DNA from 4 places in the Dorea sp. OM07-5 genome. Region 1 is predicted to be linked to each of the others. Evidence: predicted binding sites of a transcription regulator. Region 1 holds the regulator's gene; each other region holds the start of a gene.

The links. The regulator Rex, encoded in region 1, represses fermentation and respiration genes when NADH is low (regulators of the CRP and FNR family bind a similar motif). The targets are predictions, from matches to a motif close to ATTGTTAANTANTTAACAAT.
Region 2: a site for Rex is predicted at 1,364-1,383, ahead of gap (type I glyceraldehyde-3-phosphate dehydrogenase). Genes of this name have one in related genera too.
Region 3: a site for Rex is predicted at 1,516-1,535, ahead of pckA (phosphoenolpyruvate carboxykinase (ATP)). Genes of this name have one in related genera too.
Region 4: a site for Rex is predicted at 1,175-1,194, ahead of DXC04_RS05190 (trans-4-hydroxy-L-proline dehydratase activase). Genes of this name have one in related genera too.

The regions. Positions count from the first base shown of each region.
Region 1 is NZ_QUKZ01000002.1:63,314-66,532, forward strand. Features, by position in the region: gene abc-f (ribosomal protection-like ABC-F family protein) at 1-715, opposite strand, end outside; gene DXC04_RS02095 (redox-sensing transcriptional repressor Rex) at 850-1,506, shown strand; gene DXC04_RS02100 (NAD(P)H-hydrate dehydratase) at 1,680-3,179, shown strand; gene alr (alanine racemase) at 3,192-3,219, shown strand, end outside.
Region 2 is NZ_QUKZ01000006.1:150,979-154,197, forward strand. Features, by position in the region: gene DXC04_RS07770 (rhodanese-like domain-containing protein) at 1-1,124, shown strand, start outside; gene gap (type I glyceraldehyde-3-phosphate dehydrogenase) at 1,499-2,524, shown strand; gene DXC04_RS07780 (2-oxoacid:acceptor oxidoreductase family protein) at 2,864-3,219, shown strand, end outside.
Region 3 is NZ_QUKZ01000004.1:19,007-22,225, forward strand. Features, by position in the region: gene thrC (threonine synthase) at 1-1,020, shown strand, start outside; gene DXC04_RS04845 (hypothetical protein) at 1,063-1,404, shown strand; gene pckA (phosphoenolpyruvate carboxykinase (ATP)) at 1,622-3,219, shown strand, end outside.
Region 4 is NZ_QUKZ01000004.1:100,822-104,040, forward strand. Features, by position in the region: gene lon (endopeptidase La) at 1-394, shown strand, start outside; gene yihA (ribosome biogenesis GTP-binding protein YihA/YsxC) at 410-1,012, shown strand; gene DXC04_RS05190 (trans-4-hydroxy-L-proline dehydratase activase) at 1,277-2,185, shown strand; gene hypD (trans-4-hydroxy-L-proline dehydratase) at 2,190-3,219, shown strand, end outside.

The sequences.
Region 1 (3,219 bases):
AAGTCATCAGTTCACCGTTTTCTATTTCGATGACTTTCGTAACAATCCGGTTCAGAAAATAACGGTCGTGTGAGACGATCAGTACTGCACCCGGATAATTTAATATGTAAGTTTCCAGCCACGTGATTGAATTCAGATCCAGGTGGTTGGTCGGCTCGTCCAGAAGCAGAATATCCGGTTTAGTAAGCAGAAGTTTGCCGAGAGAAACACGGGTTTTCTGTCCTCCGGAGAGCGTATTCACCGGTTTGGTAAATTCTTCTTCCTGAAAACCTAGTCCCTTTAAGACACCAGTCAGTTCGCTTTCATAAGCATATCCATTTTCGCGTTCAAATGCTGCGGTCAGCCGGTTGTAGGAGTCCATGTGGTCTTCCAGAGAGTCTCCACTTAAATCCTTCATCTCCAGTTCCAGCTGACGGATCTTCTGTTCCATGGCAATGATATCTGCTTTTGCCGTGCGCACTTCTTCGTAGATCGAACGATCTGTATTCATGTCCTGATGCTGGGCGAGATATCCCATAGTCTTTCCTTTGGTCAGGATGACGGAACCACCATCTGACGGCAGTTCTCCGGCAATTATCTTGAAAATAGTAGATTTGCCGGCTCCGTTCGGGCCTACAAGGGCAGCTTTCTCATGATCTTCTATATGAAAAGAACCATCTTTCACAATGATTTCTTCACCAAATGCTTTGTTAATTCCATGACAGGCGAGTATCATAAAAAATTCCTCCTTATCTGTTCACATACGTTCTTATTATAGCGAAAACGTAATAAAAAAACTACTAAAAAATTGACTTTATTCATACAATTTTATATAATAACAGTTAGAATATATATGGGAAGGTGAAAAAATTGGATAATCGAGGAATATCACAGGCAGTCATCCGACGTTTGCCGCGATATTATAGATATTTAGGAGAACTCCTTGAAAATGGGGTAGAACGTATTTCTTCTAACGATCTGAGCAAAAGGATGAAGGTTACTGCGTCTCAGATTCGTCAGGATCTTAACAATTTCGGAGGATTCGGACAGCAGGGATACGGCTATAATGTCAAATATCTATATACAGAGATCGGCAAAATCCTGGGACTGGAAGAAGATCATAAGATCATAATCATTGGTGCAGGTAATTTGGGACAGGCACTTGCAAATTATGCAGCGTTTGAAAAACGTGGATTTATCCTGACCGGAATTTTTGATGTAAATCCGCGTCTGGAGGGAGTTGCGATTCGTGGAGTGCCGATCCGCATGATGGACGAGTTGAAGTCCTTTGTCCAGAAGAATGATGTAGAGATTGCTGTACTTACAATTCCAAAAGAGAAGGCAATCGAAGTTGCGAATATGCTTGTGGAGAACGGCGTGCGCGCGATTTGGAACTTTGCACATACAGACCTCAATCTGCCGGATAATATCATTGTTGAGAATGTGCATTTGTCAGAGAGTCTGATGCAGTTATCTTATAACATCAGTCGTTATAATGAAGACCAGCGCAAAAAAGGAAAGAACTAGTAAAAGCAGACGTATAGAAACAGGCATGTGTATACAGGCTTGTTTTTATACGTCCTTTTTATATGATACCAGAGCAGAAAAGCCTGCATTCATGTGAGCTTGTCAGTAAGCGGATGTAAGGTTTTGTGACTCCGCAGGTGTCATAAGTACGATTATATTAGGGAGATGAGCATATGAGGTTTTTACCGGATGGAGACAGTATGAAGGCGGCAGATAAGGATACGATAGAGAATCTCGGTATCCCATCACTGGAACTGATGGAACGTGCGGCGAGGAGTTGTATTGATTCCATGAAAAAGGAAAAGCTGGATTTTACAGATGTTCTGATTGTCTGTGGATCGGGAAATAATGGCGGAGATGGTTTTGCTGTCGCGAGACTTTTAAAAGAAGAAGGATGTGCGGTTACTGTTTTTATGGCGGGGAATCCGGCACATTTAAGTGCGGAATGCCGATATCAGTGGAAGCTTTTTGAAAGCATTGGAGGATCGATCCGCGACCACTACCCGGATGGCACATACAGCCTGATCATTGATGCTATATTCGGTGTTGGTCTGAGTCGGGAAGTAACCGGGCATTACCGGGAAGTTATTGAGTGGATGAATGAAGCGTCCGGAACAAAAGTTGCAGTGGATATTCCATCGGGAATCAATGCCGGAAATGGTTGTGTGCTTGGTATTGCATTCCGCGCAGATTATACAGTGACGTTTCAGGTTGAGAAGATCGGACTTATCTTTTATCCTGGAAAAGAATATGCAGGTAAAGTCACAGTGACAGATATCGGAATATCACTCCGGACGATGGAGAAGAACAAGAACATTGCATATCTGCCGGACAGAGAGGAATATATCAGAATGCTGCCGGACAGACCGGAAGATTCCAATAAGGGTACTTATGGAAGGCTGCTTGTGATCGCCGGAAGTAAAGGGATGAGCGGAGCTGCATTTCTTAATGCAATGGCAGCTTATCGGATGGGAGCCGGACTGGTGCAGATTTATACGGAGGAATCGAACCGGATCATTTTACAGGCACTCCTGCCGGAAGCAATCATCACAACCTATACAGAATTTGACAAGGAAGAAGTGAAACGGCTTTTAAGTCACGCAGATGCGGTATGCATTGGTTCCGGACTTAGTAGATCCAAGACTGCAAAGAAGATTTTAAAAACCGTATTGTCCAATGTGGAAGTAGCATGTGTGATCGATGCAGATGGACTGAATCTGCTTGCGGAGCATTTGAAATATACAGAATATCTTACAGAAGGAAGGTTTATCCTGACTCCGCATATGAAAGAGATGTCCAGACTGACCGGACTTTCTGTTCCTGAAATCAGAGCTAACAGACAGCAGGTGCTGGAATCTCTGACGAAAGAATGGAACGTTACCTGTGTCCTGAAAGATTCAAGAACGTTGATTGGAGAAGCCGGAAAACGGACCTGTGTCAATACAAGTGGCTGTCAGGCGCTGGCAAAAGGCGGTTCCGGAGATGTGCTTTGCGGTGTGATCGCCGGACTTCTGGCACAGGGAATCAGTACATTCGAGGCGGCAACTCTCGGAACTTATATACATGGATTAAGTGGTGAAACAGCTGCGAGAAAGAAAAACAGTTACAGTATTCTGGCAAGGGATCTGCTTGAGAGCCTTGCAACAACGGACATTACAAATAGTAATTTATAAGGAGGAAGAAAAATGAAGAATTATACAAGAGTGTGTGCAA
Region 2 (3,219 bases), on a different contig from region 1:
ATAATGCAGGTCATATTCCGGGAGCATATCATATCAACTCAGATGCAGTAGAATATGACGACTGTGATCCATGGCCATATGGAGATGGAAAAGACGATTTCGGACTTTATGACGAAAAAGATGTAAAACCGGAAGATAACTTTAATATCCGCAGCGGTAAACAGTTAAGCGAGTTCCTGAAAAGAAACGGAATTACAAAAGATACAAAAGTAGTTTTATACGGCAGAAGCGCATCTGATTCTAGCGTAACAAGAGTTGCGTTTGCAATGCTTTATGCAGGAGTTGAAGACGTAAAAGTTGTCGATGGCGGTATGCAGGCATGGAAAGCTGCCGGATACGATGTGGAGACAAAAGTAAACGAGCAGAAAGCCGGAGGAGATAATTACAGCTTCGGTACAACTGTTCCGGCGCATCCAGAGTACATCCTGTCAGCAGAGGATGCAAAAGACAAACTACAGAATGACGCAAACTTCCGTCTGGTAAGTATCCGTTCTACAAAAGAATTTGAAGGCGAAGAAACAGGTTATGGATATATCGACTATGCAGGAGAGCCTTTAGGTGCTGTATGGGGACATAACACAGATGATGGAAGCTATGTTGAAAACGGTAAAGTTGTAGGAATCGACAAAGTAAAATCTATCCTTGCAGAGTCTGACTCTTCTTTAGACAATGAATTATCATTCTATTGCGGAACCGGATGGAGAGCTACAATCCCATTCCTGATCTGTTATCAGAATGGTGTGAAGAACATCAGCCTGTATGATGGCGGATGGTGGTTATGGCAGCTGAATTGGCAGAAAGACAAAGCTGCATGGCCAATTCAGGACGTATCTGCAGATGTTGTAAAGAACTATGCACAGCTTAGCTTTGCAGCAGAAAAAGTAAACAAAGATGCTTCCGGTAAAATGCTTGTTGCAGGAGCTTCTGCAGCAGAAAATAAACTGGCTTGCTGGCCGGCACGTGTAAGCAGTAAAGTTGTTTATGGCTCTTCCGACAAGAAGGTTGCAACAGTAGATGCAACTGGAAAAGTTACAGCAGTCGCAGCAGGAGAAGCTACTATTACTGCAAGAACAAAAGCTGGAAATAAGGCAACATACAAAGTTGTTGTAAGCCCGGCTCAATAAAATGAATCTAAGTGCTTACAGGTATGAAATGGTTTAAGCATAATGATTTATAAATAAAGAATATAATACGAATAAAATGGTGCTTTGCGCAGATACGCAAGGCACCATTTTCTATATAATAGGAAACTTCATTTCTATTCTTTTTAATCCTGATTAGGAGGTTGTCGGAAGGAGGCATATTCAGTCAGAAATATCTGTGAAAAAATCGAAATCTTGTTAAATATTTACGTATCCCGTTAAATGATTAATTACTATCAATTCGGTAGTATTCCGGGAAAAAGTATGTTACACTCGCGATAGATTGTGGCGGACTGTTATTGCAAATGGGGAAAGATACAAAAGTATTAATATGTCATACACAGGAGGTATTTATTATGGCAATAACAATTGGCATCAACGGATTTGGACGCATTGGCAGAGTCGCATTCCGTATTGCCATCAATCAGCCGGAGCAGTTTAAACTTTGTGGGATCAACGTAAGAAACGCTGATCTGGATTATATTCTTTATATGATCCGTTACGATTCAATATTCGGACGTTTTCAGGGAACGCTCGAAAAGTATGAGGATGGAATCATCGTCAATGGTGAGAAGATTCGTGTGTACTCGGAAAATGATGCTGCAGACATTCGTTGGGGGGAATGTGGAGCAGAATATATTATAGATGCGACAGGTGCTTACTGTACTACAGAGAAAGCAATGGCACATATCAAAGGTGGCGCAAAGAAAGTAATCATTTCCGCACCTGCTAAAGACCAGGATACACCGACATTTGTAATGGGAATCAACCACGAACTTTATCAGCCGTCTATGCATGTTGTTTCGAATGCATCGTGTACAACAAACTGTCTTGCACCATTGTGTAAAGTCTTAGAAGACAATTACGGAATTGAGTATGGATTAATGTCTACGATACATTCTGCTACAGCTAAGCAGAAAGTAGTTGACTGCCGTTCACTTAAAGACTGGCGTACAGGACGTGCCGTATTTGGCAACCTGATCCCATCCACAACAGGAGCTGCAAAAGCGATTTCACTCGTTATTCCAACATTAAAAGATCGCATGAATGGGATTTCTTACCGTGTACCGACTTCAGATGTATCCATTGTGGATCTGAATGTTGCTTTAAAAACAAAAACCAGTTACGAAGATATTTGTAAGAAAATGAAAGAAGCTTCAGAGACATATCTGAAAGGAATTTTAGATTATATCGATGACGAAGTAGTATCTTCTGACTTTATCGGAGACAGCCATGCATCATCCTTTGATGCACGTGAAGGAATCCAGATCAATGGACATTTCTTCAAGCTTATCAGCTTCTATGATAATGAGTGGGGGTACACAAATCAGATTTTCCGCCTGATCAAACATATGTATCAGGTAGATAGCGGTATCAAGTAGTGATACCAGGGTTGTAGAATGAAAAAGTAAAAATATAAGAAAAAGTAAATATCCGTAATAACAGTCGAAAGTCACGAAAAAGCATCCCAGGAGAATTGTCGATGAGCAGATCTTCTGGGGTGCTTTTTCGTGGTGAGATGTTTCTGTGGACTTGAGAGATACAAGTTGATTCTTGGTGTCTTACGCCGGAAAAGTATCTACATCTGCAAGAAAAAGCAAGATGCAGATGCAATTCTCAAGAATTATAAAAAACATAAAAACAGAGTGCACTCTAGACATGCACATATTTATACAGTATAATCAGAATAATACTAGTTTTTAAAGAAAGGAATACGAAAGATGAGTAATCATACAGAAATCAGATGGCACGGTCGTGGTGGTCAGGGTGCAAAAACAGCCGCATTGTTGCTGGCAGATGTAGCATTCCAGACAGGCAAATACGTACAGGGTTTTCCGGAGTATGGCCCGGAACGTATGGGAGCACCGATTACAGCATATAACCGAATCAGCGATACAAAGATCCGTGTACATTCTAATATTTATGATCCACAGTATGTAGTTGTAGTAGATGAATCCTTACTGGAATCCGTGGATGTGACTAGCGGTTTGAAAAAAGATGGAGCAATTCTTGTAAATACACAGCGCACAAAAGAGGAGATCATTCCGCATCTTCATGGATACGAAGGAGAAGTTTA
Region 3 (3,219 bases), on a different contig from region 1:
GTGGAAGGGACACAGATCATCGTGTTCTATCCGAAGAACGGTGTCAGTAAAGTACAGGAACTTCAGATGGTAACGCAGAAGGGAAGCAATGTAGATGTTGTTGCGATCCACGGCAATTTTGACAATGCGCAGAGCGGTGTCAAAGCAATGTTTGAAAACAAAGAACTTGCAGAAGAACTTGCCGGCAAGGGATATCAGTTTTCATCAGCCAACTCTATTAATATCGGACGCCTGGTTCCGCAGGTTGTTTATTATGTATATGCATATGCAAAACTTCTGGAAAATGAAGAACTTGCGAACGGAGAAGAATTACAAGTTGTCGTTCCGACAGGTAATTTTGGAAATATTCTTGCAGCTTACTATGCAAAACAGATGGGTGTGCCGATTGGTAAACTGATCTGTGCATCGAATGAAAATAAAGTATTGTTTGATTTCTTCCAGACAGGAACTTATGATAAGAACCGTGAATTTGTGCTGACAACATCGCCATCTATGGATATCCTGATTTCCAGCAATCTGGAGCGTCTGATCTATGTAATTGCAGGCGAGGACAGCGATAAGACAAAAGAACTGATGGAAGCTTTGAAAAAAGATGGAACGTATACGGTTTCGGAAGATATGAAAGCAAAACTGTCTGATTTTGCTGCAGGATATGCCACAGAGGACGAGACGGCAGAGCAGATCCATGATGTCTATGATAAGACCGGTTATGTGATGGATACACATACAGCAGTTGCATCTTATGTATGCAGCCGGTATGAACAGTCAGAAAAGACAGGCAAGAAATATCTGATCGCGTCCACAGCAAGCCCGTACAAATTCGTGAAGAGCGTTATGACAGCAATTGATGCAAAATATGCAGAAGAAGATGAATTTGCACTGCTTCCGAAATTGCAGGAGCTTTCACAGGTCGATATGCCGCAGGCAATCAAAGACATTCTGGATGCAAATGTCCTGCATAATATCGAATGTGATGTAGATCAGATGGAAGAGACTGTAAAACAGATTCTGAACCGTTAGTCAAAAGAAGAGAAATACAGAAGATACGGAGGATAACGAAGAATGGAAGGTGTATTTGGAGTAATAGGTCTGGGACTCGGATTGTATTGCCTGTATGGATGTTACATGCTGAGATTCAAACATGAGATCAACCGGACGATCTTACTTCCGAAAAACGTGAATATTAAAAAGTGCAAAGATCTGGATGGATACTGTAAGGAGGCATTGCCGCCACTTTTAATACTTGGTATTGCAGCAACTTTATATGGTGCTTCCGATTTGTATAACACTTATATCGGAGAAGCGAAGACGGTATTTTATGTTTTCATGACCATTACGATCGTTGCGCTTGTGATTTACGCTGTAATGATTAAAAAAATCAATAATAAATATTTTAAAGCATAAGGAAATGCAAGATTGCGTATGCAATCTTGCATTTTTTAAATACCATAGACAAGGATTTAACGAAAAAAGGAAGATAAATGCATAAAAAATGTCTAAAACTTTCGAAAAAAGATTGTTAAAGTCTTGACTTTTTTTGAAATAAATGAGATAATAGGAGAAAATGTTGTCGTGCACAGACAGGACAATGTAAATAATGAAGAAAAGAGGTTAATGTAAAATGGCAAAAATCGATTTAAGCAAGTATGGAATTACAGGAACTACAGAGATTGTTTATAATCCTTCTTATGAGATGTTATTTGAAGAAGAAACAAAACCTGAACTTGAAGGTTATGAAAGAGGACAGGAGAGCGAACTCGGAGCAGTGAATGTAATGACAGGTATCTATACCGGTCGTTCGCCAAAAGATAAATATATCGTAATGGATGAAAATTCCAAAGATACGGTATGGTGGACCTCTGATGAGTATAAAAATGATAACCACCCGGCATCAGAAGAGACATGGAAAGCTGTAAAAGAGATTGCACAGAAAGAACTTTCCGATAAGAAACTTTATGTTGTAGATGCATTCTGCGGTGCAAACAAAGATACACGTATGGCAATCCGCTTTATCGTAGAAGTTGCATGGCAGGCACATTTTGTAACAAATATGTTTATCAAACCAACAGAAGAAGAACTGAAGGATTTTGAGCCGGACTTCGTTGTTTACAATGCGTCAAAAGCAAAAGTTGAGAACTACAAAGAATTAGGACTGAATTCTGAGACAGCAGTAGTATTCAACATCACAAGCCGTGAGCAGGTAATCATCAATACATGGTATGGTGGAGAGATGAAGAAAGGTATGTTCTCTATGATGAACTACTATCTGCCATTAAAAGGTATTGCATCTATGCACTGCTCAGCAAACACAGATATGAACGGAGAGAATACAGCAATCTTCTTCGGACTTTCCGGAACAGGTAAGACAACGCTTTCTACTGATCCGAAGAGACTTCTGATCGGTGATGACGAGCACGGATGGGATGATAATGGAGTATTTAACTTTGAAGGTGGATGTTACGCAAAAGTTATCAACCTGGATAAAGAGTCTGAGCCGGATATTTACAATGCAATCAAACGTAACGCACTTCTTGAAAATGTCACACTGGACAAAGATGGTAAGATTGATTTCGCAGATAAGAGCGTAACAGAGAATACGCGTGTATCTTACCCAATCGATCACATTGAGAAGATCGTACGTCCGATATCAGCAGCACCGGCAGCTAAGAATGTAATCTTCCTGTCAGCAGATGCATTTGGAGTACTTCCTCCGGTATCTGTATTAACTCCGGAACAGACAGAATATTACTTCCTGTCAGGATTTACAGCAAAACTTGCAGGAACAGAGCGTGGAATCACAGAGCCTACACCAACATTCTCAGCTTGTTTTGGACAGGCATTCCTGGAGCTGCATCCGACAAAATATGCTCACGAATTAGTTAAAAAGATGAAAGCTAACGGAGCAAAAGCATATCTTGTTAATACAGGATGGAATGGAACAGGAAAACGTATCTCTATCAAAGATACTCGTGGAATCATTGATGCAATCTTAAGCGGAGATATTAAGAATGCACCGACAAAGACAATTCCGTACTTCAACTTCGAAGTTCCGACAGAGCTTCCGGGCGTTGATACAGGAATCCTTGATCCAAGAGATACTTATGCCGATGCAGCAGAGTGGGAGACAAAGGCAAAAGACCTCGCAGGAAGATTTGTTAAGAACTTTGCTAAATATGAAGGTAACGAAGATGGTAAGGCACTTGTATCTGCCGGACCACA
Region 4 (3,219 bases), on a different contig from region 1:
TTATATCCGCTCCGTCAGCTCGGAGCATAAGATTGATGAGAAATTTTTCAAAGAGCATGATATTCATATACATATACCGGAAGGTGCAGTGCCAAAAGATGGTCCGTCGGCGGGAATTACAATGGCAACAGCAATCTTTTCGGCTGTTACAGGGAAAAAAGTCCGTGCAGATCTGGCAATGACCGGAGAAATTACGCTGCGTGGAAGGGTTCTTCCAATCGGAGGTCTGAAAGAAAAGCTTCTCGCTGCTAAAAATGCGGGAATCCTGACAGTTCTTGTTCCAAAGGAAAATAAAGCGGATGTAGAAGAGATATCAACAGAGATTACAAAAGGACTGGAGATCATTCCGGTTTCTCATATGGATGAAGTATTGAAGCTTGCACTAAAGCGTTAAAAGGGGGAAAAGAATATGGTTATAAGAAGCCTGAATCTGGAAACAGTATGTGGAATTACAAGTAAATTACCGGAAAATGAACATCCGGAAATTGCATTTGCAGGAAAATCAAATGTTGGAAAATCATCCCTCATTAATGCTCTCATGAATCGGAAATCATTTGCGCGTATTTCCGCGACACCAGGAAAGACACAGACGATTAATTTTTACAATATTAATGAAGAATTATATCTGGTAGATCTTCCGGGATATGGATATGCAAAAGTATCTGAGCAGGAAAAAGCGAAATGGGGTCAGCTCATTGAGCGGTATCTCCATGGATCGGAACAGTTGAAGGCAGTCTTTCTTCTGATTGATATCCGGCATGATCCGTCTGCGAACGACAAACTGATGTACAGTTGGATCGTGGAGCAGGGATTCAATCCAATTATTATCGCGACTAAATTAGATAAGATCAAGCGCAGCCAGGTACAAAAGCAGATCAAAGCAATTCGCCAAGGATTAAATCTGCTTCCGGGAACGATTGTTATTCCATTTTCATCTGTGACGAAGCAAGGAAGAGATGAGATATGGGAGCTGGTTGAGACGGAATTTATGGAGAAGAATGAAGAGGAGTAATGGATGAGAGAAATTGTCATCTGTGAAGATGTAGAGATTGAAAGAAACCTTTTGAATACAGTACTGCTATGGAACTGCTGTTTCTTGATACCTACATGAAAGAATTAAACGGCATGGAGACAGCGCGAAGAATAAGAGAATAAGAGAATAAGGAAAGAGAAGTTTGATAACAGATTGACAAACTTCTCTTTTTTTGCTATTATTAGACTAAAGTACAAACAAAAGTCTAACAGTAAAACAAAAGTAACGGGAAGGAGTAAGATCATGAATTATATTACGAATATCCAGAAGTATTCTATTCATGACGGAGATGGAATTCGTACTACCGTTTTTTTTAAGGGATGCCCACTGAAATGTGTCTGGTGTCACAATCCGGAGACGCAGCGATTTGAAAGAGAACTTCAGTACGATAAGGAAAAATGCATTGGATGCGGAGCCTGTGCAAAAGTCTGTCCGCAGAGCGCGATTTCAATGACGGAGGGAAAGCCGGTTCTTGACAAATCTCTGTGTAATCTTTGCGGAAAGTGTGAGAATTACTGCCCGGAAGGAATCCGTGAGACAGTGGGAGAAGAGTATCCGGTAAAAGAACTGGTAAAAGAACTGATGAAGGATCTGATGTTCTACGAGCAATCCGGCGGCGGTGTTACTCTTTCCGGCGGAGAAGTTATGGCAATGTCTACGGAGTATGTGCTGGAAATTGCCAAAGCACTTAAGAAGGAAGAGATTTCTTTAACAATTGATACGTGCGGATATGTGCCGTATGATAAATTTGAAGCGGTTTTACCGTATGTAGATACATTTTTATATGATGTGAAAGTGATGAATCCGGAGCTTCACAAGAAGTACATAGGCGTAGATAACAGACTGATTCTTGAGAACCTTGTGAAATTATCGGATGCAGGAGCAAGGATTTACATCCGTATTCCGACAGTCAAAGAAGTGAATGGCAATGATGAGAATATGAAGGCAACCATTCAGTTCTTAAAAGAACACAATATCCATCCGGCACAGGTGAATTTGTTGCCGTACCATAATACAGGAAGCAGCAAGTATCCAAAACTGGATATGGAATATAAAGGAACTGATTTAACGGCACCAACAAATGAAGAGATGGAAGGTTTTGTAAAACTTTTCCAGGATGAAGGCTTCTCAAATACCAGAATAGGAGGTTAAAACAATGGCAAAAAGAGGCATGAATGAAAGAATTCAGAAACTGAGAGAACTGAGTGTAACAACACCGGTACATATCGACTTGGAGAGAGCGAAGATCGAGACAGATTTTTACAGAGAGAATGATGGAAAATATTCTATTCCTGTAATGAGATCTATGGTATTAAAAGAGTATTTCTCCAAGAAGACATTATATCTGGGTGATGGAGAACTGATCGTAGGTGAAAAAGGAAAAGACCCGCAGGCATCTCCGACATTCCCGGAACTTTGTTGCCACAGCGTAGAAGATATGACAGTTATGAGCGAGCGTGACCTTGTATCTTTCCATACAACAGAAGAAGACAGAAAGCTTCAGGCAGAGGAGATCATCCCATTCTGGCAGGGACGCAGCATGAGAGAAAAACTTCTTGCAACTATGACTCCGGAGTGGAATGACTGTTATTCAGCAGGTATGTTCACCGAGTTCATGGAGCAGAGAGGACCGGGACATACATGTGGTGGAGAACAGGTATTTACAACCGGATATATGGATTACAAAGAGAAAATCAAGAAGACAATGGATTCGCTTGATTTCTTAAATGATCCGGAAGCATACGACAAGATGGAAGAGTTAAAAGCTATGGATATTTCCTGCGACGCAGTGATCATCCTTGGCGAGAGATATCATGAATTAGCACTGGAGATGGCTGAGAAAGAAGATGATCCGGTTCGTAAAGAAGAATTAAAACAGATCGCAGCCAACTTGGAAGTTGTTCCTGCACATGCACCAAAGACATACTGGCAGGCAATCCAGTTATACTGGTTCACACATCTGGCAGTTACAACAGAGCTGAACCCATGGGATGCATTCAGCCCGGGACGTCTTGACCAGCATCTGATCAAATACTACGAGGCAGATACGGAAGCAGGAATTCTGGATGATGATAGAGCAAAAGAGCTGTTAGAGTGCTTATGGGTGAAATTCTACAACCAGCCGGCACCGGTAAAAGTAGGTATCACACTAAAAGAAAGTGCTACATACACAGATTTTGCAAATA